3 regions of the Enterobacter sp. 186315 genome follow, and region 1 is predicted to be linked to each of the others. Evidence: predicted binding sites of a transcription regulator. Region 1 holds the regulator's gene; each other region holds the start of a gene.

Region 1 (10,051 bases):
AACCCCACGGCTGAAAACAACCTGCCAGAGCTGTATATCACGCGCCCGGAATGCACCCGCGCAGGCGTTCAGATAATAGCTAAACATGCGTTTAAATCGTTCGGAATAGTTGTCTGCAATTTCCGGCCAGGCCGCCTGGAAGCGCGCGTGCCATGCCATCAGTGTGGTGTCGTAATCCGCGCCGAAGTTATGCCAGTCTTCCACAATAAAATGCGGCTCGCTGGCGTTCGCAATCTGGCGAACGGACGGTAAACAGCCATTCGGAAAGATGTATTTATTGATCCAGGGATCGACATTGTTGTCGGTGCGCTTAGAGCCGATGGTGTGCAAAAGGAAAATACCGTCAGGCTTCAGGTTACGATCGGCGACCTCGAAATAGGTTTTGTAATTTTTCGGCCCGACGTGCTCAAACATGCCCACGGAGACAATGCGATCGAACTGCTCGTTAAGGTCGCGGTAATCCTGAAGACGGATATCCACATCCAGCCCCTGACAGCGTTCCAGCGCCATCTTTTGCTGCTCGGCAGAAATCGTCACGCCCACCACGCTGACGCCGTAATTCTGCGCCATAAACTGGGCAAGCCCGCCCCAGCCGCAGCCGATATCCAGCACGCGCATTCCCGGCTGTAGCTGCAATTTCTCGCAGATCAGACGCAGTTTAGCCTGCTGGGCATCTTCAAGGGTGGTGGCCTCTTTCCAGTAGGCGCAGGAATATTGCATAAAGGGATCGAGCATCCGGCTAAAAAGGTCATTACCGAGATCGTAATGCTCTTTACCGACGATCCACGCCCGCTTCTTATTTTGCAAATTAAACAGGCGGGCAGACGCCACGCGGAGAGTGTCTTTGAAATGGCGGGGGAGCTGATTTTCCAGCCCGGCGCGTAATACGCTTGTGAAAAAAATATCCAGCCGCTCGCATTCCCACCAGCCGTCCATATAACTCTCACCCAGGCCTAACGATCCCTCCTGCAACACGCGCTTGAAAAAATCGGGATGTTTGACCTGAAGATCCGAGGGGGACGGCCCGTTGATGGCGATGCCTGCACGACCCAATAGTTCACTGACGATTCTGGACCAGTTATCGTCCGGAATGCTGACCTCTTCTATACACGATGAACTCATAGCTTCTCCATCACCTGCTGTGATCAGAACCTTCAAACAGCGTAGACGCTTTTTTTGGTTTGTGAGAAATCTCACGGTATTCCACCGTGAGGCTAATATCCGACGTAGAACAGAGGAAGGGGATAGCCCTTGCCGAAATGCCTTCCATGGTAAAACGGGAGCACTCCGGCTCCCGTTAACACTTAATATTTATCGTATTTAATCGAACCAAATTTAGTATAGGCCTCAAAATTTGGTGATTCAATAGAAAATTCTTAGCAACCTAATCACTGAAATGTAACATAATTTCAGCCGCGATTATGCGTGCGACGTTTCCGCCTGCGTGCCGTTATCTGACGCTTTCTGAGCGGACGATTGCATCCTGTAGCCAAGTACCGCCAGCGCAACGGTTACCAGCATCACGCTGGTGGTGGTCAGCAGCGGAGTGGTAATCAGGGCAGAGACCACCAGGCTTGCCAGGAAGCAGAGGCCAAGCTGAAGCGTATTCTGCAAGGCGGCAGCACGCCCCGTAGCCTGCGGGAACGGGCGTAACGCCTGCGCCACCACAATCGGGTAAATCGCACCATTTGCAATTGCCATCACGCAGAACGGAATCAAGATCTCAGCCAGACCCGCGCCCGGAATAAACCCGACCGCCCAGGTACCGATTACGCTGAGGGCGTAGAGCACCATCAGCCAGGGCAGCATCTGCTGGCCTTGCCATTTTTGCAGCGCCGCACGACAGCCGTATCCGCCAATCAGGAAGGCGATGGTCTGCGGGACATAGCTCAGGCCAATCGCCGCCGGGCTGTAGCCCATATCGTGAAGAATAAAGGGTGAACCCGTCAGCCACGCGAAGAAGCTCGCAGAGCAGGCCGCGTAAATCAGCACGTTTCCGCGATAGGCTTTGCTACGCAGTAACGAGGTAAAGGTGATCGGTTTCGCTTCGGGATGCAGAACTTTTTTATGCGCGGGCTTAAGCGCAAACGCGGGCAGCATCAGGACAAGGGTGATAGCAAACAGCGTAGCGAAAATAGCCTGCCAGTCGAAATGCGCCAGGATCCAGCTTCCCAGCAGCGGGGCAAGCGCCGGAGACAGGCCGACCAGCGGCATGATGGTGGCGAAAATACGGTTAGTGCGCGACGCCGGATAGTAATCCGTGACCAGCGCCTGCCAGGTGACCGCCGCCGCACACACGCCCACCGCCTGAACGAAGCGCAGCACCAGCAGCCAGGTCGCGTCGCGAACCCACAGCATCCCCAGACAGCCCACGGCAAAAATCGCCAGGCCCAGCAACAGCACCGGCTTACGGCCAAAACGATCCGAGAGCGGCCCCCACAGCAGCTGCGCAAAGGCAAAACCGGCAAGGAACAGGCTCAGGCTGGCGCTGATGGCGGCGGCAGGGGTTTGCAGATCCTCCTGCATGGCGGCAAAAGCGGGTAAATACATGTCGGTGGCTAAGAAGCCCAGCACGCTCAGACCGCCAAGCCAGACTAAAAATCCTTTCCCAGGTTGCATTCTTTTATTCTCCTTCAGGAGGCAGGTGTAATTGGCGCAAAGTGTAGGGAGTGCAAAGCGGCTTGTGAAACGCTAATATTTGGCGGTTGCATTCAAAAATTTTGCAGGCAGAAAATGTGGTCAGATTATTCTCTTGAAGTGGTGGACGCTGTCGCCCGTAACGGCAGCTTTAGCGCAGCCGCGCAGGAACTGCACCGCGTCCCGTCAGCCATCAGCTATACGGTGCGGCAGTTAGAGGAGTGGCTGGCAGTTCCGCTCTTTGAACGCCGCCATCGCGACGTGGAATTAACGCCTGCGGGGGCGTGGTTTTTAAAAGAAGGGCGTTCTGTTATCAAAAAAATGCAGATCACCCGCGAGCAGTGCCAGCAGATCGCCAACGGCTGGCGCGGGCACCTGTCGATTGCGGTGGATAACATCGTCAAGCCCGAACGCACCCGGCAGATGATTGTGGATTTCTATCGTCATTTCTCCGACGTGGAGCTGCGCGTCTCCCAGGAGGTGTTCAACGGCGTATGGGACGCGCTGGCGGACGGCAGGGCAGAGATGGCGATCGGCGCGACCCAGGCCATTCCGGTAGGGGGGCGCTACGCGTTTCGGGATATGGGCATGCTGAGCTGGACGTGCGTGGTGGCAAGCACGCATCCGCTGGCGCAAATAGCCGGGCCGCTGAGCGACGACACGCTGCGCGACTGGCCGTCGCTGGTGCTGGAAGATACCTCGCGCTCGCTGCCCAAGCGCATCACCTGGCTGCTGGACAACCAGCGACGGGTGGTGGCGCCGGACTGGGAATCCTCCGCGACCTGTCTGTCGGCGGGGCTGTGCGTGGCGATGGTGCCGGTCCATTTTGCGCGCCCGCGCATCGATGCCGGAGAGTGGGTGGCGCTGGCGCTTGAGAACCCGTTCCCGGACGCGGCCTGTTGCCTGACGTGGCAGCAAAACGACGTCTCGCCCGCGATGGCCTGGCTTCTGGATTATTTAGGGGATAGCGAAACCCTGAACCGGGAGTGGCTACGGGAGCCAGCTTAGCTGGCCCCGTAAAGAGATTAACGGCGGTAGTCGCGGAACGGGCCGTCTGCGACCGAGCGGCGCTCGATAAGACGCGGATGAACCTCAATAGACTGGGACTCTTCGCGCTTGTTCACGATCCTGTCCATCAGCATATTGAAGGCCGTTTCGCCCAGCGAATCTTTCGGCTGGTGGATAGTGGTCAGCGCCGGGGTGAAGAAACGCGCGTTGCGCACGTTGTCATACCCGATCACCGAAATATCCTGCGGCACGCGAAGGCCCAGCTCGTCGGCGGCACACAGCGCGCCCATCGCCATGATATCGCCGCCGCAGAATACGGCGGTCGGACGGTGCTGCTGGGACACGATTTGCTGCATCGCGCGGTAACCGGATTCCGGCTCAAAGTCACCCTGCACGATCCAGTTTTCCGGTACGGCGATCAGCGCTTCTTCCATCGCTTTCATAAAGCCCGCCAGACGACCGGCACCGGTGTTGCGCTCCAGCGGGCCCGGGATCACGCCAATCTCGCGGTGACCGCGTTCAATCAGGTAACGTCCGGCCATGTAGCCGCCTTCGAAGGCGTTATCGATAACCGAGTCGGTGAAGTCTGCGCGCGCTTCGCCCCAGTCCATCACCACCATCGGGATATGACGGTACTCTTCCAGCATCGAAAGCACGGACTCCGGATATTCGGAGCACATCACCAGCAGGCCATCCACGCGCTTTTGCGCCATCATCGACAGATAGGCGCGCTGCTTTTCAATGCTGTTCCAGGCGTTGCCCAGAATCAGGGTGTAGCCTTTCTGGAAGCAGTTTTTCTCAACCGCTTCGATAATTTCAGCGAAATAGGCCGCTTCGCTGCTGGTCGCCAGCAAACCAATCGACTTGGTGTGGTTTACCTTGAGGCTACGCGCCACCGCACTTGGAGAGTAGTGCAGCTCTTTGATCGCCGCCCAGACGGCGTTGCGCGTTTCTTCAGCAACAAAACGGGTTTTGTTAATTACATGTGATACGGTTGTAGTGGAAACGTTTGCTCGTTTTGCCACGTCTTTAATTGTTGCCATTAAATGTCACTCCAGACCATATCCTAAGCTCCTGAAAAACGGGAAGGTAAACGTTTGCCTTCTCACACCCTTAACGCGCAATTCTGGATTGCGGCACGCCGGGAAAACGACACGGGACGTCAGGAGGGGATCAATGGCCGGTACGCTAATAAATTTAGCGTGGAATTTTGTCCTATCTTGATGAAAAGGGGAAGAGTTAAAATGAGGATCGGTTTAAATCCAGGAAGATTTTTGACCTGAACTGTGTAAAAATGAGCAAGCTCACTTTTCGTGGGGGGATTAAAAGGAGAAAAATTGATGAGTTCCGATCTGAAGTTTTCGCTTGTTACCACCGTTATCGTGCTGGCGTTAATCGTGGCTGGCGGTTTGACGGCCGCGCTGCACTGATTTACAAGGGGGGAGAGCCTTCTCCCTCCTCAATACCTTCCTCGATTGTTACTTCTTCAGCAAAAATCTTTTGCCAAATTGTTAACTTCTCATTTTTTGTGATTGGTGTCATGCTTTCGGCTTCTTTGTCCTGTGTCGCGTAATGACACGGCAACCGGAGTTGACCCATGAAAATCAATTTTCCCCTGCTGGCCCTGGCGATTGGCGCTTTCGGGATTGGCACCACTGAATTCTCCCCAATGGGATTACTGCCCGTTATCGCCCGGGGCGTGGATGTCTCGATCCCGGCCGCCGGGATGCTGATCAGCGCCTACGCCATTGGCGTGATGATCGGCGCGCCGTTAATGACGCTGCTGCTCTCTCACCGTGCGCGACGCAATGCGCTGATTTTCCTGATGGCTATTTTTACGCTGGGCAACGTGCTCTCCGCCATTTCGCCGGATTACACCACGCTGATGCTGTCGCGTATTCTGACGAGCCTTAACCACGGGGCCTTCTTCGGCCTGGGTTCAGTGGTGGCCGCAAGCGTGGTGCCGAAGCACAAGCAGGCAAGCGCCGTAGCAACCATGTTTATGGGGCTGACGATCGCCAATATCGGCGGCGTGCCCGCTGCGACCTGGTTAGGCGAAGCCATTGGCTGGCGTATGTCCTTCCTCGCCACGGCGGGGCTTGGCGTGGTGGCGATGGCGGCGCTGTTCTTCTCGCTGCCGAAGGGCAGCGCAGGGGAGCGTCCTGACGTGCGTAAAGAGCTGTCGGTGCTGCTGCGCCCTCAGGTGTTGTCTGCACTGCTGACTACCGTGCTGGGCGCGGGAGCGATGTTTACGCTCTATACCTATATTTCGCCGGTGCTGCACGACATCACTCACGCCACGCCGCTGTTTGTGACCGCGATGCTGGTGCTGATTGGCGTCGGCTTCTCGGTGGGCAATTTCCTCGGCGGCAAGTTTGCGGATCGCTCGGTCAGCGGCACGCTGAAGGGCTTTTTGACCCTGCTGATTGTCATTATGGTGGCGATCCCGTGGCTGGCGCGCAATGAAATTGGCGCGGCGGTGGCGATGGTTATCTGGGGTGCGGCGACCTTTGCCGTTGTGCCGCCGTTGCAGATGCGGGTGATGCGCGTGGCGCACGAGGCGCCGGGGCTGTCATCATCGGTGAATATCGGGGCGTTCAACCTCGGCAATGCGCTGGGTGCGGCAGCCGGCGGTGCGGTGATTTCAGGCGGGCTGGGATACAGCTTTGTGCCGGTGATGGGCGCAATTATCGCAGCGCTGGGATTGCTGCTGGTGTTGATGTCCGGTCGCAAACAGCCGGAAGCCGCCTGCGCGGCAGAATAAAAAAACGCAGAAGGGCGAACCCTTCTGCGTGTCTCTTACGCTGCGAAGTTCTTCGCAACAAATTCCCAGTTAACCAGCGCCCAGAAATGCTCCAGATAGTTCGGGCGCGCGTTACGGTAATCAATGTAGTAGGCGTGTTCCCACACATCGACGGTCATCAGCGGGGTTGCGCTGGTGGTCAGCGGTGTACCTGCGTTAGACGTTGACACGATAGCCAGTTTGCCATCCGCCTCTTTGACCAGCCAGGTCCAGCCGGAGCCGAAGTTTTTGATCGCGGCGTCGGTGAATTTCGCTTTGAAATCCGCAAAGCTGCCGAACGCGGCGTTGATGGCCGCAGCCAGTTCGCCGGTCGGTTCTCCGCCCGCGTTTGGTGCCAGGCAGTGCCAGTAGAAGGTGTGGTTCCAGACCTGAGCGGCGTTGTTGAATACGCCACCGTCAGCGCTACGCACGATCTCTTCCAGCGTTTTGCCTTCAAAGTCGGTGCCTTTAATCAGGTTGTTGAGGTTGGTGACGTAGGTCTGGTGGTGTTTGCCGTAGTGATATTCCAGGGTTTCCACAGAAATATGTGGGACCAGGGCGTCTTTTGCATACGGTAATGCAGGTAATTCGAACGACATTGCATCTCTCCTTATTGTTTTTAATGTTGCCAATAACCATACAGACAACAGGGATAGAGTAGCAAATTGAAAGGGTATGCAAAAGAGGAACTTACCCCGCCGCAGTGCGGCAGGGCAGGGGTTAGCGGATGGTCTGCGGGGTCATGACGCGGCGGGCGCCAACGTAATGACGAACCCAGTAATCTTCACTCAGAGAGGTAATCTGAATGTCCTGGCCGCTGCGCGGGGACTGGATGAATTTCCCGTTGCCAACATAAACGCCAACGTGGTCAGCCGTACCGCGCCCCTGGGTGCGGAAGAAGACCAGGTCGCCGTTTTCGAGCTCGCCGCGATTAACCGGGGAGGCGTCACGCAGGTGGTACATTTCGTTCGCGGTGCGAGGAATACGGAATTTCACTAAATCTTTATAGGCGTAATAGACCAGGCCGCTGCAATCGAATCCGGTACGCGGCGATGTGCCGCCCCAGCGGTAAGGTTTGCCGATCTGCCCCATCAGCTTATTCAGTGCCGTTTTCTGCGCCTTCTGTACGCGCACCTTATGCACTTCAGCGATTTTCATCCCTTTCACGCACTTGGTTTTACGCCCTTTACGGACGGTACATTTTTCGTTGACGAGGTTTGCGGCCGTTTTTTGAACTTTACGCGTGCTGGAAGGGGTGATGCGGGCGACTTTGGCTTTGCTGGAGGTCGTACGTTTGGTAGTTGCTGTGGTTTTTTTCTTTTCGGTTTTGCTGGTGGTTTTTTTCTTACGTTCTGTGTTTTTCGCCAGATGCGTTTTTTGCACGGCAGAATGCCGCACCTGCTGTGATGCGTTAGCCGCTGGCGTGAATGCGAGTGATGTAAACAATAAAGCACAGAGCGTGATCGAGATTTTAGTTATCCGCGCCACTGGCCAATCCTCTGGTAATTGCAGGTCATCAATACTACCTGCGAATGATTTTCAAAACCCGTCGATTCTAATCTATAAAAAGCCCGGAAGTTAATAGCATTTTTCAATCTAAAATTATGTTTCGTTAGCGAGTGCAAAAAAATTGATCGATTTGACACACTGTTGCTCGCTCCTTGAGCAAAACCTTATGCGCAGCAGGGTTAAACTATATATTGAATGCATCTTTTGCGACTAATGGTTAAAATAGCTATACGTGACAAAAATGTTATTTTCCGATGTTGGTCTGAACCGCTACAATGTCAGACGTATGCCGTAACGGAAGTATAAGGAAGCAAAACATGAGCACCACTATTGAAAAAATCCAGCACCAGATCGCTGAAAACCCGATTCTCCTGTACATGAAAGGTTCTCCGAAGCTGCCAAGCTGCGGCTTCTCCGCGCAAGCGGTACAGGCGCTGTCTGCCTGCGGTGAGCGTTTTGCTTACGTCGATATCCTGCAAAACCCGGACATTCGCGCCGAGCTGCCTAAATACGCAAACTGGCCGACCTTCCCGCAGCTGTGGGTTGACGGTGAGCTGGTTGGCGGTTGCGATATCCTGATCGAAATGTATCAGCGTGGCGAATTGCAGCAGCTGATCAAAGAGACCGCAGCCAAGTACAAAACAGAAGAGCCAGGCGCAGAATAAGTTCTCTTCCGCGCAGATAAAAAAAGCGACCCGTTGAGGTCGCTTTTTTATTGCCTGCAAAACCGGCTCAGGGCTGAGGGTCGGCCTCGTCATTGACGGGCAGCGGCCAGCCGCCCAGGCGTTTCCAGCGGTTGACGATTTCACAGAACAGCTCTGCCGTACGCTCGGTATCGTACAGCGCCGAGTGCGCCTGCGTGCCGTCAAATTCGATACCCGCCGTGATACAGGCTTTAGACAACACCGTCTGTCCCAGCGCCAGGCCGCTCAGCGCAGCGGTGTCGAAGGTGACAAACGGGTGGAAAGGGTTGCGTTTGAGCGATGCGCGTTCGGCTGCCGCCATCATAAAGCTGTGATCGAAGGTTGCGTTATGCGCCACCATGATCGCGCGGCTACAGTCGCTCTCTTTCATCCCTTTGCGCACCATTTTGAAGATGGCGTGCAGGGCGTCGTATTCGCTGACGGCACCGCGCAGAGGGTTGTGAGGGTCTATACCGTTGAAGGCCAGCGCTTCAGGCTGAAGGTTGGCGCCTTCGAATGGCTCAACGTGAAAATGCATCGTGGTGTCCGGTGAAATCCAGCCCTGTTCATCCATCTTCAGCGTGATAGCGGCAATTTCAAGCAACGCATCGGTTTTAGCGTTAAATCCGGCTGTTTCAACATCGATCACAACGGGATAAAAACCACGAAAACGGTCGCACAGACCGGTAAGTTGAGCGTTATCGGACATCTGGGTCTCTTACATGGGGAAAAAAGCAGTGCGCATTATGGCAAATTTTAAGAGGGGATGCAGTAAAACTACGGGCGCATAATGCGCCCTGAGGATCAGTTGCCCAGACCGCGACCCGCGTCTTTGGCTTCGATCAGTTCGATCTTGTAACCGTCCGGATCTTCTACGAAAGCGATAACCGTGGTGCCGCCTTTTACCGGGCCTGCTTCACGGGTCACGTTACCGCCGTTGCTGCGAATGCGTTCGCAGGCTTCCGCCGCGTTGTCGACTTCCAGGGCGATGTGGCCATAAGCGGTGCCCAGCTCATAGCTGTCGACTCCCCAGTTATAGGTCAGCTCAATAACGGCCTCTTCGGATTCCTCACCGTAACCAACAAACGCCAGCGAGTATTTGTATTCCGGGTTTTCGCTGGTGCGCAGCAGCTTCATGCCCAGTACGTTAGTGTAGAAATTGATAGAACGTTGCAGGTCGCCAACACGCAGCATGGTGTGAAGTAAGCGCATAATGTCCTCATTAACCAATGGAATGGATTATCTTTTTGATCAGAAACGATGTTTTAGTATAGCGGCGAATCATCGCCGCTATCAATGCAAAACGGGGGAATTACAGGGAAGGGTAGTCGGTGTAACCTTCAGCACCACCGCCGTAGAAGCTTTCCGGACGCTGCGGGTTCAGCGCGGCTTTTTTCTGCAAGCGGGCCACCAGATCCGGGTTGGCGATGAA
Region 2 (10,051 bases), on a different contig from region 1:
ACCCGAACGAAGCGCGTCAGCTCTCGCTGCTGCTGCGTGCCGGTGCGCTGATTGCGCCAATTCAGATTGTTGAAGAACGTACCATTGGTCCAACCCTGGGTATGCAGAACATCAAACAGGGTCTGGAAGCATGTCTGGCCGGTCTGGTGGTCTCCATCCTCTTCATGATCTTCTTCTATAAGAAGTTTGGTCTGATTGCGACCTCCGCGCTGGTGGCGAACCTGGTACTGATCATCGGTATCATGTCGCTGTTGCCGGGCGCAACGCTGACCATGCCGGGGATTGCGGGTATCGTTCTGACCCTTGCGGTGGCGGTCGACGCCAACGTTCTGATAAACGAACGTATCAAAGAAGAGTTGAGCAACGGTCGCTCTGTACAGCAGGCGATTGATGAAGGTTACAAAGGTGCTTTCAGCTCCATCTTCGATGCGAACGTAACAACACTGATTAAGGTTCTTATCCTGTATGCAGTGGGTACTGGCGCTATCAAAGGCTTTGCGATTACAACCGGTATCGGTGTTGCAACGTCTATGTTTACCGCTATTGTCGGCACCCGTGCCATCGTGAACCTGCTGTACGGCGGCAAGCGCGTCAAAAAGCTGTCTATCTGAGGAGTGCGTTGTGGCACAGGAATATACTGTTGAACAATTGAACCACGGCCGTAAAGTCTGGGACTTTATGCGCTGGGACTACTGGGCCTTCGGCATTTCAGGTTTTCTGCTGATTCTGTCCATCGCCATCATGGGCGTTAAAGGCTTCAACTGGGGTCTGGATTTCACCGGTGGTACGGTGATTGAAATTTCCCTGGAAAAACCGGTCGATATGGACCAGATGCGCGTGTCTCTGCAAAAAGCGGGCTTTGAAGAGCCGCTGTTGCAGAACTTTGGCAGCAGCCGCGACATCATGGTACGTATGCCACCGGTACACGATGCCAACGGCAGCCAGGAGCTGGGCAGCAAGGTCGTTAACGTGATTAACGAAACCACTAACCAGAATGCGGCGGTTAAGCGTATTGAGTTCGTGGGGCCAAGCGTAGGCGCAGACCTGGCGCAGACCGGTGCGATGGCGTTGCTTGTCGCGCTGATCTCTATCCTGGTGTACGTCGGTTTCCGCTTCGAGTGGCGACTGGCGGCGGGTGTGGTTATCGCACTGGCGCACGACGTGGTGATCACCATGGGGATCCTGTCGCTGTTCCACATTGAGATCGACCTGACTATCGTGGCATCCCTGATGTCCGTTATCGGTTACTCACTGAACGACAGCATCGTGGTATCTGACCGTATTCGTGAAAACTTCCGTAAGATCCGTCGCGGTACGCCGTACGAAATCTTCAACGTGTCGTTGACCCAGACGCTGCACCGTACCTTGATCACATCCGGTACCACCTTGATGGTTATCCTGATGCTGTTCCTGTTCGGTGGCCCGGTTCTGGAAGGCTTCTCGCTGACCATGCTGATTGGTGTTTCTATCGGTACTGCTTCGTCTATTTACGTTGCGTCCGCTCTGGCACTGAAGCTTGGCATGAAGCGCGAACACCTGCTCCAGCAGAAGGTCGAAAAAGAAGGGGCGGATCAGCCGTCAATTCTGCCGTAAGGCAACGAATAGTGCGTTATCGAAATCCCGGTCCGATGGCCGGGATTTTTTTTGCGTATTAAAAAAGCCAGCTCTTGAGCTGGCTTTTGTGCTTACAGGTTTTGCAGGTCGGGTAAGGCGTAGCCGTACCCGGCGAACAGGCTGCGGATTAGAAATTGTAACCTACAACCAGGTAACCACCCCAACCGGTAGAACGGACGCTGAAGTCACCGTTGCCGAAGTTCAGGCTCGCGTCGTCGTTCCACTGACCACCGTTGTGCCAGTAACGCGCCACAACAGAGTAGTGCCAGTGATCGTAGTTCAGCGCCAGGATATGGCTGGAGGCGATGGAGTTGTTGGTACGCGCTTTCTTACCGTTCAGGTCGCGGAAGTCGTTGTCGCCAAGGTCAGAACCCCAGTCGAAGTTGGTGAAGCCGATATAGCTCAGGTTACCGCCCCACAGCTGAGTGATTGGCACAAAGTATTTCACTTTGAAACGGTAGCCATCCCACTCGTTTTCGTTCGCCGCACCGTAGTTCTGCCACTGGTATTTCGCATAGACGTTCAGGGACAGGCTCATTGGCAGACCGGTATCGATGTCGGTACCCAGACCCATATACCAGGTGCTCTGCTCCTGGGAATCGTTACGACCCATGTCGTAGATATAGTTGTTCGCGAAGTACCACTCTTTGAACGGACCGAAGCTCAGGTCGGTACCGGTCAGCTTGTCGATAGAGAAACGCGGTTCGATTTCCATGAACAGCGGAGAACCATTGTTCCAGATACCTTTCGCATCGGTGTTACCGCCGAAGAATACCGGGGCATCGATGTAGCCGTAGAAATCAAACCAGTCTTTCTTGGCGAACGCTTCGTATTCCAGGTAGGTATCGTTGCGGATCTGCGGTCCGAAGCGGGTGTGATAGCTGCCTACCACGTTAACGCTCTGGTGCCACCAGTCGGACAGGTACTGAGGCTTATCGTTTTCTGCTGCGTTAACAGTGAAAGAGGTGGAGAGTGCCAGCGCTGCGCCAGCTGCGAGTAATGTTTTTTTCATAATCATGCCACTGATTGAAATTCCCTTCCGGGAGTGAAAAATGCGCGAATTGCGTTTCTAAATATTTCGTGTTTCTGCGGAGCCTATTATAGGAATCCTTGCTCACAAAAATATGTGTTGTTTCACATATCTCTCACACGCGTAATCGATTGCGTTCACGTTTGCGTACTTTAAACGGCGGGGATTGTAGCGGCAAACATTTATGTTGCCAATCCATACGAAATGTAAATGTTAGCGGAGTGACATTTCACTCCGCTAGAAGAAGGGGATTATTGCGCGGCTGGCTGGATGTCGTGGATGCGGACAAACCCTAACTGTTCGGGCGTGATACCGCTAAGCTGGAGGGGAATATCCACGTCGCTCGGTGCCAGCGTACTGGCCGGGGCGGTAATCAGCTGGTTCTTAACGTTCACTTCCTGATAGCTTTCGGTGGTACCCTGGATCTGGCCCCACTCGACGGTGCCGCTAAAGGCAGGCAGCGGATCGTTGGACTCGCCCTGAATGCGCAATGTTGCGCGCGTACCATCCGCGTTGGCTGCTACGTTAACCAGCGACATTTTCAGAGTGCCAATCTGGCTGTTGAGCCGGGCGGGAGTGTTTGCCCCGGGCAGCAGATAGACGCCGCTGCTGGATTTTGCATTCAGCGCGTTCTGCTGGGTGATCTTCACGGTTTCCTTGTTCAGCTTGTCCATCGCTGAGTTGAGCGTATTAACGCTCTGCTTCATTTCGCGGACTTCAGTTTGCTGTGCGCACGCGCTCAGGGATAAGAGGCTTCCCACCAGGAGAATTCTTAGGTAACGTCTTGTCATTGCGTTTATTTCCTTGAAATAACGGATCGCCGTAATGGTAGCCAGCAACTCACTCCCAGGCATAGATCCTTTGTCTCAAAAGCGCTCTTTCTTTTGTTGTCTGCCCATATCAGGGTAAAATAGACATCAGATAAACAGATATCAGGGACACCGTATGCATTGCCCATTCTGCTCCGCTGTGGATACCAAAGTAATCGACTCTCGCCTTGTCGGCGAAGGATCCTCCGTACGCCGCCGCCGGCAGTGCCTGGTTTGCAACGAACGTTTCACCACCTTTGAGGTGGCTGAGCTGGTAATGCCTCGGGTCGTAAAAAGTAACGACGTGCGCGAGCCGTTCAACGAAGAGAAGCTGCGCAGCGGTATGTTAAAAGCGCTGGAAAAACGCCCCGTCAGCTCCGATGACGTCGAAATGGCGTTAAATCACATCAAATCCTACCTGCGCGGCACCGGCGAGCGCGAAGTCCCAAGCAAAATGATCGGCAACCTGGTAATGGAACAGCTGAAAAAGCTCGATAAAGTTGCCTATATCCGCTTCGCCTCTGTCTATCGCAGTTTCGAAGATATCAAAGAGTTCGGCGAAGAGATCGCCCGTCTACAGGACTAAGCCCATGCAGGACGAGATTTACATGGCGCGAGCGCTAAAGCTGGCGCAGCGCGGGCGTTTTACCACCCATCCTAATCCGAACGTCGGCTGCGTGATCGTCAAAGACGGCGAAATCGTGGGCGAGGGCTTTCACTATCGTGCCGGTGAGCCTCATGCTGAAGTCCATGCCCTGCGCATGGCGGGCGAGAAGGCGCGCGGCGCGACCGCTTACGTCACGCTTGAGCCATGCAGCCATCACGGGCGCACGCCGCCGTGCTGCGAGGCGCTGATTGCCGCCGGCGTTTCCCGCGTGGTCGCGGCAATGCAGGATCCTAACCCGCAGGTCGCGGGGCGCGGGCTTTATCGCCTGCAACAGGAGGGGATCGACGTCAGCCACGGCCTGATGATGAACGATGCTGAAGCCATCAATAAGGGCTTCCTGAAACGTATGCGCACCGGGTTCCCCTATATTCAGCTAAAGCTTGGCGCTTCTCTCGATGGGCGCACGGCGATGGCGAACGGCGAAAGCCAGTGGGTCACCTCACCGCAGTCAAGGCGCGATGTGCAACGTCTGCGCGCGCAAAGCCATGCTATCCTCACCACCAGCGAAACCGTCCTGGCTGACGATCCGGCCATGACCGTGCGCTGGGACGAACTCAATGCTGATACTCAGGCGCTCTATCCGCAGGAAAATCTGCGTCAGCCGCTGCGTATCATTATTGATAGTCATAACCGCGTGACGCCGGAGCATCGCATTGTGCAGCAGCCCGGTGAAACCTGGATTGCACGCACGAAAGACGATACGCGTGAATGGCCGGAAAACGTGCGCACCGTTAAGGTGCCGGAGCATAACGGGAAGCTCGATCTGGTGGTGCTGATGATGCTGCTTGGCAAACAGCAGGTGAACAGCATCTGGGTAGAAGCGGGCCCTACGCTTGCGGGCGCGCTGTTACAGGCAGGGCTGGTGGACGAACTGATTGTCTACGTAGCGCCTAAACTGTTAGGTAACGATGCGCGCGGCCTGTTTGTGCTGCCCGGTCTTGAAAAACTGGCCGATGCGCCACAACTGAAATTTAGCGAGATCCGCCCTGTTGGCCCGGATGTTTGCCTCCATTTAACGACAGCGTAAATGCGCCCGAAATAGGGAAGCAGTGCGCAAAGTATTATGATAAAATCCGCCCCCCTGCGGGGCCAAATGAACCCGTAAAGGAAGAGTATGAACATTATTGAAGCTGCTGTAGCTACCCCGGACGCTCGCGTCGCCATCACCATTGCGCGTTTCAACAACTTCATCAACGACAGCCTGCTGGAAGGTGCCATTGACGCCCTGAAACGTATCGGCCAGGTTAAAGATGACAACATTACCGTTGTTTGGGTTCCAGGCGCTTATGAACTGCCTCTGGCAGCTGGCGCGCTGGCAAAAACCGGTAAATACGACGCGGTGATTGCGCTGGGTACTGTTATTCGTGGCGGCACTGCGCACTTCGAATACGTTGCGGGCGGTGCAAGCAACGGTCTGGCACACGTTGCACAGGATGCTGAAATTCCTGTCGCGTTTGGCGTGCTGACCACCGAAAGTATTGAGCAAGCCATCGAACGTGCTGGCACCAAAGCCGGTAACAAAGGTGCAGAAGCTGCACTGACCGCGCTTGAAATGATCAATGTATTGAAAGCCATTAAGGCCTGATTTTTTTGTAAGGGGAATTCCGTGAAACCTGCTGCTCGTCGCCGCGCCCGTGAATGTGCCGTTCAGGCACTTTACTCCTGGCAGTTGTCCCAGAACGACATCGCTGATGTTGAATACCAGTTCCTGTCAGAGCAAGACGTGAAAGACGTTGACGTTCTGTACTTCCGTGAACTGCTGTCGGGAGTGGCGACTAATAGCGCGTATCTCGATGGTCTGATGAAACCCTACCTGTCCCGTCTGCTCGAAGAGCTGGGTCAGGTGGAAAAAGCAGTGTTGCGTATCGCGCTGTTTGAGCTGTCTAAACGTGATGATGTGCCGTACAAAGTGGCCATCAACGAAGCCATCGAACTGGCGAAAACCTTCGGTGCTGAAGACAGCCACAAATTTGTAAACGGCGTGCTCGATAAAGCTGCACCTGCGATCCGTCCCCGCAAAAAGTGATCCGCAAACCGGAGTCCTGCATTGCCTTACCGGCAGTGCGGCTCCGGTTTTTTCTTTTCTCTGCTGAGGCATACGTATGGCTTGCGGCGAATTTTCCCTGATTGCCCGTTATTTCGACCGTGTAAGAACTTCCCGTCTTGATGTTGAAACGGGGATCGGCGATGACTGCGCACTTCTCAATATTCCCGAAAAACAGACGCTGGCGATCAGCACCGACACCTTAGTGTGCGGGCGTCATTTCTTATCCGATATCGATCCGGCCGATCTGGCCTATAAAGCGCTGGCGGTGAACGTGAGCGATTTGGCCGCGATGGGAGCCGATCCCGCGTGGTTAACGCTGGCCTTAACCCTACCTGAGGTTGATGAAGCCTGGCTTGAGGCGTTCAGCGACGCGCTGTTTGAACAACTTAACTACTACGACATGCAGCTGATTGGCGGCGATACGACCGCAGGACCGCTGTCGATGACGCTGGCGATCCACGGCTACGTGCCGGTCGGACGCGCGCTTAAACGCTCTGGCGCGAAGCCGGGCGACTGGATCTACGTGACCGGTACGCCGGGGGACAGCGCGGCGGGGCTGGCGATTTTGCAAAACCGTCTGAACGTAGAGGATGCCGATGACGCGGCGTATCTGGTGAAGCGCCATCTGCGCCCGACGCCGCGTATTCTGCACGGGCAGGCGCTGCGCGAGCGTGCGAGCTCGGCTATCGATCTCTCCGACGGATTAATATCCGATCTCGGCCATATTCTGAAGGCCAGCGGCGTCGGCGCGCGCGTCGACCTGGATCAGTTCCCGCTGTCGGAACCGCTGCTCCGCCATGTGGAAACCGAGCAGGCCCTGCAATGGGCGCTCTCGGGCGGCGAAGATTATGAGCTGTGCTTTACCGTACCTGAACTGAATCGCGGAACGCTGGACGTGGCGTTGGCGCACCTCGGCGCGAAATTTACCTGTATCGGGCAGATTATGCCGGAGAGCGAAGGGTTGCAGTTCGTACGCGACGGCGCGCCGGTCTCGCTGGACTGGAAAGGGTACGATCACTTCGGGTGAGTTTGTGCGGTCTGTGTGCCGGGTGGCGCTGCGCTTACCCGGCCTACGAATGTATTCCCTCTCCCTCCGGGAGAGGGCCAGGGTGAGGGTTTACTTAAACCCAACTACCGGATGCGGCTGATACGGCGTTTCAAGCTCGGCAATCTGCTCTGGCGTGAGCGTGATATCGACCGCGCTCAGCAGTTCATCAAGCTGCTCTTCCCGCGACGTGCCGATAATCGGTGCGGCAACGCCGCGTTTGCTCAATACCCATGCCAGCGCGACCTGCGCACGCGTTGCCCCGGTGTCGTCGGCGATACCCGCCAGACGCTCGGCAATCAGCGCATCGCTGGCTTCGGTGCTTTCATACAGCGTTTTCCCAAACTCATCCGACACCGAACGGGCCGTGGTTTCTCCCCAGGGGCGGGTTAGGCGTCCGCGCGCCAGCGGGCTCCACGGGATCACCGCCACACCCTCCTGATAGCAAAGCGGCAGCATCTCGCGCTCCTCTTCACGATAGATAAGGTTGTAGTGATCCTGCATGGTGACAAATCGCGCCCAGCCGTGCTGCGCCTGAAGATCGAGCGCCTGTGCAAACTGCGACGCGTGCATTGACGATGCGCCTATGTAGCGTGCCTTCCCGGCTTTCACCACGTCGTTGAGCGCTTCCAGGGTCTCCTCGATGGGCGTGTTGTAATCCCAGCGGTGGATTTGCAGCAGATCGACATAATCCATGTTCAGGCGGCTGAGGCTGTCATCAATGGAGCGCAGGATCTGCGCGCGGGACAGGCCTTCCTCCAGCGAACCGGATTTGTGATAGACCTTGGTCGCCACTACGATATCGTCCCGACGGGCGAAGTCGCGCAGGGCGCGCCCGACGATCTCTTCGCTGCTGCCGTCGGAGTAGCTGTTCGCGGTATCAAAGAAGTTAATGCCGCCGTCGAGGGCGCGTTTGATGATGGGACGGCTGCTTTCTTCCGGCAGCGTCCAGGCGTGATTACCCCGGTCAGGCTCGCCAAACGTCATGCAGCCAAGACAAAGGCGGGACACCTTAAGGTCTGTTTTTCCTAATGTAGTGTATTGCATGGTTCCACTCCTGCTGTTTTAAACATTACGTTTAAGCATAGCAGGAGCGGAAAAGGGGAGGGATCAGGCAAGCCAGGTGCGGATTTTAGCTTCAATACCCGCGGCGTCCAGGCCGATAGCCGCGCGGGCTTCGTCCTGGGTGCCCTGCGGAATGAAGCGATCCGGCAGGCCGAGGTTCAGTACTGGCACCGGTTTACGGTTGGCCATCAGGACTTCGTTCACGCCGCTGCCCGCGCCGCCCATAATGGCGTTCTCTTCCAGGGTCACCAGCATGTCGTGGCTCTCAGCCATGCTAAGGATCAGCGACTCGTCAAGCGGCTTCACGAAGCGCATATCCACCAGGGTGGCGTTCAGCGTTTCCGCGACGGCGGCGGCTTCCGGCATCAGCGTGCCGAAGTTCAGAATAGCCACCTTCTCACCGCGACGTTTCACCAGACCTTTACCAATCGCCAGCTTCTCAAGCGGTTGCAGCTCCACGCCCACGGCGTTACCGCGCGGATAACGCACGGCGCTTGGGCCGTCCTGATAGTGGTAGCCGGTAAACAGCATCTGGCGACACTCGTTCTCGTCGCTCGGCGTCATGATAACCATGTCCGGGATGCAGCGCAGGAAGGAGAGGTCAAATGCCCCCTGGTGCGTCTGCCCGTCAGCGCCAACGATGCCCGCACGGTCAATGGCAAACAGCACCGGCAGCTTCTGGATAGCGACGTCGTGGATCACCTGATCGTAGGCGCGTTGCAGGAAGGTAGAGTAAATCGCCACCACCGGCTTATAGCCGCCAATGGCGAGGCCCGCTGCAAAGGTGACCGCGTGCTGCTCGGCTATTGCCACGTCGAAATACTGGTCAGGGTATTTTTTGGAGAACTCCACCATGCCGGAGCCTTCGCGCATGGCCGGGGTGATCGCCATCAGCTTGTTGTCTTTGGCGGCGGTCTCGCACAGCCAGTCTCCGAAGATCTTCGAGTAGCTCGGCATCCCGCCGCTGCTTTTTGGCAGGCAGCCGCTGGACGGATCGAATTTTGGTACGGCGTGGAAGGTGATCGGATCTTTTTCCGCCGGTTCGTACCCGCGCCCTTTTTTGGTCATGATGTGCAGGAACTGCGGGCCCTTCAGGTCGCGCATGTTTTTGAGCGTCGTGACCAGACCCAGCACGTCGTGGCCGTCGACCGGGCCAATATAGTTAAAGCCCAGCTCTTCAAACAGGGTGCCCGGCACCACCATGCCTTTAATATGTTCTTCGGTGCGCTTGAGCAGCTCTTTGATAGGCGGCACGCCGGAGAAGACTTTTTTGCCGCCTTCGCGCAGCGTGGAGTAGAGCTTGCCGGAGAGCAGCTGCGCCAGGTGGTTATTCAGCGCGCCGACGTTCTCGGAAATCGACATTTCGTTGTCGTTGAGAATAACCAGCATGTCCGGCTTGATATCGCCCGCGTGGTTCATGGCTTCAAACGCCATCCCCGCAGTGATAGCCCCATCGCCAATCACGCAGACGGTGCGGCGCTGCTTGTCCTCTTTTTCGGCGGCCACGGCGATACCGATCCCCGCAGAAATGGACGTCGAGGAGTGGCCGACGCTTAAGACGTCATACTCGCTCTCACCGCGCCACGGGAACGGGTGCAGGCCGCCTTTCTGGCGAATGGTGCCAATTTTATCGCGACGACCGGTCAGAATTTTATGCGGATATGCCTGGTGACCCACGTCCCAGATTAACTGATCGAACGGCGTGTTATAGACGTAATGCAGCGCCACGGTCAGTTCAACCGTGCCAAGCCCGGAGGCGAAATGGCCGCTGGAG
Region 3 (10,051 bases), on a different contig from region 1:
CACTAAATCATTCAAGTTGGATCAAGGCGGCAAGTCTGGGGTGAGCAGACGCAGCCAACGCAGAGGCGGCTTGAAGGATGACGTGTATATAGCGGGTGTGTATAATGCCGCCCGCTTTCAACTGGAGTACTTACCGTTGTCCACCCCTGAACTGAATCACGAATACTGGATGCGCCACGCGCTGACGCTGGCGCAACGTGCCTGGGAAGAGGGCGAAGTGCCCGTGGGCGCGGTGCTGGTTCATAACAACCAGGTGATTGGTGAAGGCTGGAATCGCCCGATCGGTCGTCACGATCCGACCGCGCACGCTGAAATCATGGCGTTACGCCAGGGCGGGCTGGTGCTGCAAAACTATCGCCTGCTCGATACCACGCTGTACGTCACCCTTGAGCCGTGCGTGATGTGCTCGGGCGCAATGGTACACGGCCGTATCGGCACGCTGGTGTTTGGCGCGCGGGATGAAAAAACCGGCGCGGCGGGATCCCTGATGGACGTGCTGGGCCATCCCGGCATGAATCATCAGGTGAATATTATCGGCGGGGTGCTTGCACCAGAATGTTCGGGTCTGTTGAGTGACTTCTTTCGAATGCGCCGGCAGCAGAAAAAGCAACAAAAGGCAGAATTGAAGCAGGCGGGCGATTAAGCTCGTCCGGTGCCACTACCGGATAACTCTGCGCCAGCTGTTGCGCCTCGGCGGCCTCTTTTTCCTTCTCCAGCAAATATCCCACCAGGCTTATCTGATACTTACGGATATTCTCCACGTACGCGTAGGCCTCGTGACCGCGCGCGTAGCCGTAGGTCAGCTTGTTGTACCAGGGCTTCTGGCTCAGGAGCGGCAGACGCTGTTTTACGTCAGACCAGCTGTCCGGATTCCCTTTGGTTTTCGCCGTCAGCGCGCGCGCGTCGAGCATATGCGCGTAGCCCATGTTGTAGGCCGCCAGCGCAAACCAGATGCGCTCTTCCTCCGGCACCGTTTCCGGCACTTTAGTCATCATATCCTGCAAATAGCGCGCGCCGCCGCTGATGCTCTGCTCGGCGTCGGTGCGATCCGTCAGGCCGAGGCTCTGGGCGGTATTTTTGGTGAGCATCATCAGCCCGCGCACGCCGGTGGGGGAGGTGGCCTGGGTGTCCCAGTGGGATTCCTGATAGGAGATTGCCGCCAGCAGGCGCCAGTCGATCTCCTGGGCATATTTCTCGAACAGAGGCTGGAGATCGGGCAACACGCTGTCGACGGCGCGCAGGAAGCTGCGGGTGTCAACGTAGTCAAAATCATCGCCGTGGCCGAGGTACTTCTCTTCCAGGCGCGCCAGCGTGCCGTCTTCGTTCATGGTGTTGAAGAAATCGAGCATCGCGGCTGACAGGGTTTGATCGTTATCGAGCTGGCTAAACCAGGTCACGGGCTGCTCGTCGGTCACGTCCAGCGCCACGGCGATTTCCGGATGCACGCGCTGGAAAAGGCTAATCGCCACCGAGTCCGCGACGGTGTAGGCCAGCTTTTTGTCTTTCACCTGTTCGAGCAGCGCGGTGGTTCCCAGCTTCGGATCGACCTTCCAGCTTAAATCAGGGAATTGCTTCTCTTTAAGAACGCGCAGATCGTCAATCGCCACGCTGCCCGGCGCGATGGTGAGCTGCTGCTCGTTAATCGAGGCCAGCGAGCGCGGGCGCAGGTTACCCACGCGGTACACCAGCTGCTGAGAAACAGAGTAATAGGTCGGGCCTGGCTGATAGTTTTTGCTGCGCTCGCTGTTATAAACCAGCCCGGCGGCCAGCACGTCGGCGTTGTCGTTATCGAGATCGTCAAACAGCTGGCTGATGTTCTGGCGCACGGTGATTTTCAGCTTCACGCCGAGGTAATCGGCAAACTGCTGGGCCAGCTCGTAGTCCAGACCGATGAGTTTGCCGTTGATGTCGCTGTAGATCAGCGGAGAGGTCAGGGTACTGACGCGCAGCTCTCCCCGCGCCTGGATGGCGGCAATACGGTTTTCGGCTTTGCCGAACCAGGGGATTGAAGGCCAAAGGGCCACTGCCAGCAGCAACGTCACTATGCCGATGAGCAGATAATTAATCTTTAATTTTTTCAATTAGTTAATTCTCTGCGCCGGGAAGTGCCTCAGTATGCTGTCGCCATGTTAAGAATAGGGTTTGCCATTGAATGAGCGGCATTTTGCGTAAACTTGCGCCAGTTGGCAACCCATTAGAGAAACAGGTCACATCTATTGATAAACGTCTGCGCAAATTTTATTTCGACGCAAACGGTTTCGTCGGCGCTCAGGATTCTCTATAATGACGCCCGTTTTCCCCCCCTTGCGCACACTGTAAGCGCCTCAGGCGCTTCGAAGACGAGAGACTTATGATGGAAATTCTGCGTGGTTCGCCTGCACTGTCTGCCTTCCGTATCAACAAACTGCTGGCACGTTTTCAGGCAGCCGACCTTCCGGTAAGCAATATTTACGCTGAGTATGTCCATTTTGCTGACCTGAATGCTCCCCTGAATGCAGAGGAACGCGTACAGCTTGAACGCCTTCTCAAGTATGGCCCAAGCCTGAGCAGCCATACGCCGATCGGCAAACTGATTCTGGCCACGCCGCGCCCTGGCACCATCTCCCCCTGGTCTTCCAAAGCCACCGACATCGCCCACAACTGCGGCCTGAACCAGATTACCCGTCTGGAGCGCGGCGTCGCCTATTACGTTGAAGCCTCGACCCTGACCGCTGAACAGTGGCAGACGGTGGCCGCAGCGCTGCACGATCGCATGATGGAGAGCGTGTTTACCTCTCTGGACGACGCGCAGAAGCTCTTCTCGCACCATCAGCCTGCGCCGGTACAGAGCGTGGATCTGCTGGGGCAGGGCCGTCAGGCGCTGATCGACGCCAACCTGCGTCTGGGTCTGGCGCTGGCGGAAGACGAAATCGACTATCTGCACGACGCGTTCGTTAAGCTCAACCGCAACCCGAACGACATCGAACTCTACATGTTTGCGCAGGCTAACTCCGAGCACTGCCGCCACAAGATTTTCAACGCCGACTGGATTATCGACGGCGAACAGCAGCCGAAGTCGCTGTTCAAGATGATCAAAAACACCATGGAACAGACCCCTGACCACGTGCTGTCGGCCTATAAAGACAACGCCGCGGTAATGGAAGGCTCCGAAGTGGGCCGCTTCTTCGCCGATCGCGAAGCGGGGCGCTATGACTTCCATCAGGAGCCTGCGCATATCCTGATGAAGGTCGAAACCCATAACCACCCGACGGCGATCTCGCCGTGGCCGGGTGCGGCGACCGGCTCCGGCGGTGAAATCCGTGACGAAGGGGCAACCGGACGCGGCGCGAAGCCAAAGGCCGGGCTGGTGGGCTTCTCCGTATCCAACCTGCGTATCCCGGGCTTTGAGCAGCCGTGGGAAGAGGACTTCGGCAAGCCGGAGCGCATTGTCACCGCGCTGGATATCATGACCGACGGCCCGCTGGGCGGCGCGGCGTTCAACAACGAATTTGGTCGCCCTGCGCTGAACGGCTATTTCCGTACCTACGAAGAGAAGGTTGAGAGCCACAACGGCGAAGAGCTGCGCGGCTACCATAAGCCGATCATGCTGGCGGGCGGGATCGGCAACATCCGCGCCGATCACGTGCAGAAAGGCGAGATCGTGGTGGGCGCGAAGCTGATCGTCCTCGGCGGCCCGGCGATGAACATTGGTCTGGGCGGCGGGGCGGCGTCTTCTATGGCATCCGGCCAGTCCGATGCGGATCTTGATTTTGCTTCCGTACAGCGCGACAACCCGGAAATGGAGCGTCGCTGCCAGGAAGTGATCGACCGCTGCTGGCAGCTGGGCGACGCTAACCCAATCCTCTTTATTCACGACGTGGGCGCGGGCGGTCTGTCTAACGCCATGCCGGAGCTGGTGAGCGATGGCGGTCGCGGCGGGCGTTTCAACCTGCGCGATATCCTGAGCGACGAGCCGGGAATGAGCCCGCTGGAGATCTGGTGTAACGAATCCCAGGAGCGCTACGTGCTGGCGGTGGCCGCCGATCAGCTGCCGCTGTTTGACGAGCTGTGCCGCCGCGAGCGCGCGCCGTATGCGGTGATTGGTGAAGCCACCGAAGAGCAGCATCTCTCCTTAAGCGATACCCATTTCGACAACCAGCCTATCGATCTGCCGCTGGACGTGCTGCTCGGCAAAACGCCGAAGATGACCCGCGACGTGCAGACCCGCAAAGCGGCGGGCAAGGCGCTGGATCGTCAGGACATTACCGTGGCCGACGCGGTAAACCGCGTGCTGCACCTGCCTGCCGTGGCGGAGAAAACCTTCCTCGTGACCATCGGCGACCGTACCGTGACCGGCATGGTGTCGCGCGACCAGATGGTCGGCCCGTGGCAGATCCCGGTGGCAAACTGCGCCGTTACTACCGCGAGCCTCGACAGCTACTACGGCGAAGCGATGGCGCTCGGCGAACGTACCCCGGTGGCGCTGCTGGACTTCGCGGCCTCGGCCCGTCTGGCCGTGGGCGAAGCGCTGACCAACATCGCCGCCACGCAGATTGGCGATATCAAACGCATTAAGCTCTCCGCAAACTGGATGGCCGCAGCCGGTCACCCTGGTGAAGACGCGGGCCTGTATGAAGCGGTCAAAGCGGTGGGCGAAGAGCTCTGTCCTGCGCTCGGCCTGACCATTCCGGTGGGTAAAGACTCCATGTCGATGAAAACCCGCTGGCAGGAAGGCAGCGAGCAGCGCGAAATGACCTCGCCGCTGTCGTTAGTGATCACCGCCTTTGCGCGCGTGGAAGACGTGCGTCACACCATTACGCCGCAGCTGTCCACCGACGATAATGCCCTGCTGCTAATTGACCTCGGCAAAGGCCATAACGCGCTCGGTGCCACCGCGCTGGCGCAGGTTTACCGCCAGCTGGGCGACAAGCCTGCCGACGTGCGCGACGTGGCGCAGTTAAAAGGTTTCTACGATGCCGTTCAGGCGCTGGTTGCGCAGCGTAAGCTGCTGGCCTACCACGACCGTTCCGACGGCGGCCTGCTGGTCACGCTGGCAGAGATGGCCTTCACCGGCCACTGCGGCGTGGAAGCCAACATTGCGACGCTCGGTGACGATCGTCTGGCGGCGCTGTTTAACGAAGAGCTGGGCGCGGTTATTCAGGTGCGCGCAGAAGACCGTGACGCGGTTGAAGCGGTGCTGGCGCAGCACGGTCTGGCGGACTGTGTGCATTATCTTGGTAAAGCGGTGCAGGGCGATCGCTTTGTGATTGAAGCCGACGGCCATGCGGTGTTCAGCGAAAGCCGCACCACGCTGCGTATGTGGTGGGCAGAAACCACCTGGCAGATGCAGCGTCTGCGTGATAACCCGGAATGTGCCGACCAGGAACATGACGCAAAGGCCAACGACAACGATCCGGGCCTGAACGTGAAGCTCTCCTTCGACATCAACGAAGACATTGCCGCACCGTACATCGCGACCGGCGCGCGTCCAAAAGTGGCCGTACTGCGCGAGCAGGGCGTCAACTCCCACGTTGAGATGGCGGCGGCGTTCCACCGCGCGGGCTTTGACGCTATCGACGTTCACATGAGCGACCTGCTGGCCGGGCGTACCGGTCTGGAAGATTTCCAGGCGCTGGTGGCCTGCGGCGGTTTCTCCTACGGCGACGTGCTGGGGGCGGGCGAGGGCTGGGCGAAGTCCATCCTCTTCAACAACCGCGTGCGCGACGAGTTCGAAACTTTCTTCCACCGTCCGCAGACGCTGGCGCTGGGCGTGTGTAACGGCTGTCAGATGATGTCTAACCTGCGCGAGCTGATCCCGGGCAGCGGCGCCTGGCCGCGCTTTGTGCGTAACCAGTCCGACCGCTTCGAAGCGCGTTTCAGCCTGGTTGAAGTGACGCAAAGCCCTTCTCTGCTGTTGCAGGGGATGGTCGGCTCGCAGATGCCGATTGCGGTTTCCCACGGCGAAGGCCAGATTGAAGTGCGCAACGCCGCGCACCTGGCCGAGCTGGAAAGCAAAGGCCTGGTGGCGCTGCGCTTTGTCGATAACTTCGGCAAAGTCACCCAGACCTACCCGGCGAACCCGAACGGCTCGGCGAACGGCATTACGGCGGTGACCACTGAAAACGGCCGCGTGACGATCATGATGCCGCACCCGGAGCGCGTGTTCCGTACCGTAAGCAACTCCTGGCACCCGGAAAACTGGGGCGAGGACAGCCCGTGGATGCGTATCTTCCGCAACGCGCGTAAACAGCTGGGATAATTTCACCTAAATTTCCCTTCCAGGCCCGGCAAGCGTACGCGACGCCGGGCTTTTTTGTATCTGTCGCAAAATCGCGACATTCCCTTAACATCGCTGTCGTCAATTGGAGACATATAAGTTATTGATTTTTATGGGATGGAAAACGTTCCCGATAAGGTGTTGCTAATTAGCGACAGTTAGCGCAAAAATCATTCAGAGCCTAATGATTCTGTTTTTCATTAAAACACCTTATTTATCAGTGGCATAATTTATTTATTTGCAATCTGGCACGGGTGTTGCATAATAATAAGCAGTGGCTCATTCACCTTCTTATGTCAGCCCCTTCGGGACGCGCTACATAAACTTCGAATGACGCACAAACAGGTGCCTGCCGTCCAACTACTGATAAAAGCATTGCTTATCAGGCCAGGGCGAAACGTCGAGTAAGGCACCGCCTCATTCCATAACAAAGCCGGGTTTTTACCCGGCTTTGTTGTATCTGAAGGGCAGACTCGCTACGCTCTCCTGAAACCCACATGAAGAGAGTAATGTGTTGAAACGCTGGTCCCTTTTCCCTCGCTCATTGCGACAGCTCGTGATGATGGCGTTCCTGCTGATCCTGCTCCCTCTGCTGGTGCTGGCGTGGCAGGCGTGGCAAAGCCTTAACGCGCTCAGCGCGCAGGCGGCGCTGACCAACCGGACCACGCTTATCGACGCCCGGCGCAGCGAAGCGATGACCAACGCCGCGCTGGAGATGGAGCGCAGCTATCGTCAGTACTGCGTGCTGGACGACAGCACCCTGGAAAAGGTCTATCAAAATCAGCGCAAGCGCTACAGCGAAATGCTCGACGCCCACGCGGGCGTGCTGCCGGACGACAAGCTTTATCAGGCGCTGCGCCAGGATCTGAACGATCTGGCCCAGCTTCAGTGTAAAAACAGCGGCCCGGATACCGCCGCCGCCGCGCGTCTTGAAGCCTTCGCCAACGCCAATACCGAGATGGTGCAGGCCACGCGAACGGTGGTCTTCTCCCGCGGGCAACAGCTGCAACAGGAAATCGCCGAGCGCGGTCAGTTCTTCGGCTGGCAGGCGCTGGTGCTGTTTTTAGTCAGCCTCGGGCTGGTCTTACTCTTTACCCGCATGATCATCGGCCCGGTGAAGGGCATTCAGCGAATGATCAACCGCCTGGGCGAGGGGAAATCCCTTGGCGATACGGTAGCCTTTAAAGGGCCGCGCGAGCTGCGTTCGGTCGGGCAGCGGATTATCTGGCTTTCAGAGCGTCTGGCCTGGCTGGAGTCTCAGCGTCATCAGTTCCTGCGCCACATCTCCCACGAGCTTAAAACCCCGCTTGCCAGCATGCGTGAAGGGACCGAGCTGCTGGCGGACGAGGTGGCCGGGCCGCTCACCGTCGAACAAAAAGAAATTGTCGATATTCTCGATGCCAGCAGCCGCAATCTGCAAAAGCTCATTGAACAGCTGCTGGACTACAACCGTAAGCTTGCAGACGGCGCGGTGGCGCTGGAGAGGGTCGAGATTGAACCGCTGGTCGATATGGTGATCTCCGCCCATAGCCTGCCAGCACGAGCTAAAATGATGCATACCGAAGTGGATCTCAGCGAGTCGGCCTGCCTTGCCGAGCCGATGCTGCTGATGAGCGTGCTGGATAATCTTTATTCCAATGCGGTGCACTATGGTACTGAATCCGGTAACATTTATATCCGTAGCTATACGAATGGCTCACGGGTGCTAATTGATGTAGCCAATACGGGAACCCCGATCCCTGATGAAGAAAAGGCGATGATTTTTGAACCCTTCTTCCAGGGAAGCCATCAGCGAAAAGGGGCGGTAAAAGGAAGCGGTCTGGGGCTGAGCATTGCCCGCGACTGCATACGACGGATGCAGGGTGAGCTCCATATCGCCAGTGACGATCGCTCAGACGTCTGCTTCCGCATTGAACTGCCTCTTGAGCCGGAAAAATCAATAAAATGAATCTATGTCTGGTGAGTATGTCACACGTCTTTTTTCGCGCCGCGCGCGCGGTGTTTTCCAGCAAAAAATTACGCCTGAGTCTGCCCTGTATTCTGCTGGCAGGCTGTGTTTCCCATGCACCCAAAAGTGCAATCGAAGATAAAAAAGAGGCCACCTGGCCTGAAAATCAGCTGGCCGATTTCCTGACCACCCGCTGCGACGATATCTGGAACTTATCGGGGCACGACGTTGAAGCGAACCCGCTGTTCTGGCTGCGCGGCATCGACTGTTCGCAGCGGCTTTCGCCCGCCACCGCGCGCGCCCAGGCCGCGATGTTAAATGACGATACCTGGCAGGCGCTGTTCAAGCGGGCCATTTTGCTGGCGGATGCCAAAATTACCCCCGTTGAGCGTCGCGCCAATACCGCGCGTCTGGATCTGCTTGCCGCAAATATTCCGGGGCAGGTGCGCCCGGTGTATCAGCTCTGGCGTGACGGGCAGGTGCAGCAGCTTCAGCTGGCGGAAGAGCGCTCTCGCTACAGCAAGCTCCAGCAAACCACCGATGCCGAGCTGGATACGCTTCGCCAGCAGCACGACTCCTTGCGCGCGCAGCTTGATACCACCACGCGCAAGCTGGAAAACCTGACCGATATCGAAAGACAGCTCTCAACGCGTAAGCCGGCGGGCAACTACCTGCCGGATGGCTCGAAGGGGAATCCGCCATCCACCTCGTCGGACCCGGACAGCGACACGCAGAAACAAGAGGATGTGAAGCCATGACAAGCCGCAAACCTGCCCATCTCCTGCTGGTGGACGACGATCCGGGACTGCTCAAGCTGCTGGGGATGCGCCTGGTCAGCGAAGGCTACAGCGTGGTCACCGCCGAAAGCGGGCAGGAAGGGCTGAAGGTGCTCAATCGCGAGAAGATTGACCTGGTGATCAGCGACCTGCGCATGGACGAGATGGACGGGATGCAGCTTTTTAGCGAGATCCAGAAGCAGCAGCCGGGAATGCCGGTGATCATCCTTACCGCCCACGGCTCTATCCCGGACGCGGTGGCGGCGACCCAGCAGGGGGTGTTCAGCTTTCTCACCAAACCGGTGGATAAAGACGCGCTCTATAAGGCGATCGACAGCGCCCTTGAACACGCTGCGCCGTCGGGCGATGAGGCCTGGCGCGAATCCATCGTCACCCGCAGCCCGATTATGCTGCGCCTGCTCGAACAGGCGCGAATGGTGGCGCAGTCCGACGTCAGCGTGCTGATTAACGGCCAAAGCGGGACGGGTAAAGAGATCCTCGCCCAGGCTATCCACAACGCCAGCCCGCGCAGTAAAAACGCCTTTATCGCCATTAACTGCGGCGCGCTGCCGGAACAATTACTGGAATCCGAACTGTTCGGCCACGCGCGCGGAGCCTTTACCGGGGCGGTGAGCAGCAGGGAAGGGCTGTTCCAGGCGGCGGAGGGCGGCACGCTGTTTCTGGATGAAATCGGGGATATGCCCGCGCCGCTCCAGGTTAAACTGCTGCGCGTGTTGCAGGAGCGCAAGGTGCGCCCGCTCGGCAGTAACCGCGATATCGACATTAACGTGCGGATTATTTCGGCGACCCACCGCGACCTGCCAAAAGTGATGGCGCGGAACGAGTTCCGTGAAGATCTTTATTATCGTCTGAACGTGGTGAACCTGAAGATCCCCGCGCTGGCCGAGCGCGCGGAAGATATTCCGCTGCTGGCGAACCATCTTCTGCGCCAGTCTGCCGATCGTCACAAGCCGTTTGTACGGGCGTTTTCCACTGATGCCATGAAGCGCTTAATGACCGCCAGCTGGCCGGGGAACGTTCGCCAGCTGGTTAACGTTATCGAGCAGTGCG

Evidence for each region. The regulator PurR, encoded in region 1, represses purine synthesis genes. The targets are predictions, from matches to a motif close to CANGCAAACGTTTGCNTG.
Region 2: ACSVHP_RS06450 (nucleoside-specific channel-forming protein Tsx) is a predicted target of PurR. The motif match lies at 2,765-2,782, and genes of this name have one in related genera.
Region 3: purL (phosphoribosylformylglycinamidine synthase) is a predicted target of PurR. The motif match lies at 2,246-2,263, and genes of this name have one in related genera.

The regions. Positions count from the first base shown of each region.
Region 1 covers NZ_JBPTTK010000001.1:170,006-180,056, forward strand. The annotation lists gene cfa (cyclopropane fatty acyl phospholipid synthase) at 1-1,122, opposite strand, end outside; gene punC (purine nucleoside transporter PunC) at 1,420-2,619, opposite strand; gene punR (DNA-binding transcriptional activator PunR) at 2,734-3,645, shown strand; gene purR (HTH-type transcriptional repressor PurR) at 3,663-4,688, opposite strand; gene cydH (cytochrome bd-I oxidase subunit CydH) at 4,986-5,075, shown strand; gene ACSVHP_RS00855 (MFS transporter) at 5,243-6,409, shown strand; gene sodB (superoxide dismutase [Fe]) at 6,445-7,026, opposite strand; gene ACSVHP_RS00865 (C40 family peptidase) at 7,148-7,915, opposite strand; gene grxD (monothiol glutaredoxin 4) at 8,254-8,601, shown strand; gene rnt (ribonuclease T) at 8,669-9,328, opposite strand; gene gloA (lactoylglutathione lyase) at 9,424-9,831, opposite strand; gene nemA (alkene reductase) at 9,932-10,051, opposite strand, start outside.
Region 2 covers NZ_JBPTTK010000004.1:118,304-128,354, forward strand. The annotation lists gene secD (protein translocase subunit SecD) at 1-611, shown strand, start outside; gene secF (protein translocase subunit SecF) at 622-1,593, shown strand; gene ACSVHP_RS06450 (nucleoside-specific channel-forming protein Tsx) at 1,742-2,626, opposite strand; gene ACSVHP_RS06455 (DUF3251 domain-containing protein) at 2,896-3,435, opposite strand; gene nrdR (transcriptional regulator NrdR) at 3,590-4,039, shown strand; gene ribD (bifunctional diaminohydroxyphosphoribosylaminopyrimidine deaminase/5-amino-6-(5-phosphoribosylamino)uracil reductase RibD) at 4,044-5,147, shown strand; gene ribH (6,7-dimethyl-8-ribityllumazine synthase) at 5,235-5,705, shown strand; gene nusB (transcription antitermination factor NusB) at 5,727-6,146, shown strand; gene thiL (thiamine-phosphate kinase) at 6,223-7,194, shown strand; gene ACSVHP_RS06485 (aldo/keto reductase) at 7,285-8,259, opposite strand; gene dxs (1-deoxy-D-xylulose-5-phosphate synthase) at 8,323-10,051, opposite strand, start outside.
Region 3 covers NZ_JBPTTK010000010.1:111,617-121,667, reverse strand. The annotation lists gene tadA (tRNA adenosine(34) deaminase TadA) at 137-643, shown strand; gene mltF (membrane-bound lytic murein transglycosylase MltF) at 531-2,081, opposite strand; gene purL (phosphoribosylformylglycinamidine synthase) at 2,351-6,238, shown strand; gene qseE (two component system sensor histidine kinase QseE/GlrK) at 6,771-8,204, shown strand; gene qseG (two-component system QseEF-associated lipoprotein QseG) at 8,201-8,962, shown strand; gene glrR (two-component system response regulator GlrR) at 8,959-10,051, shown strand, end outside.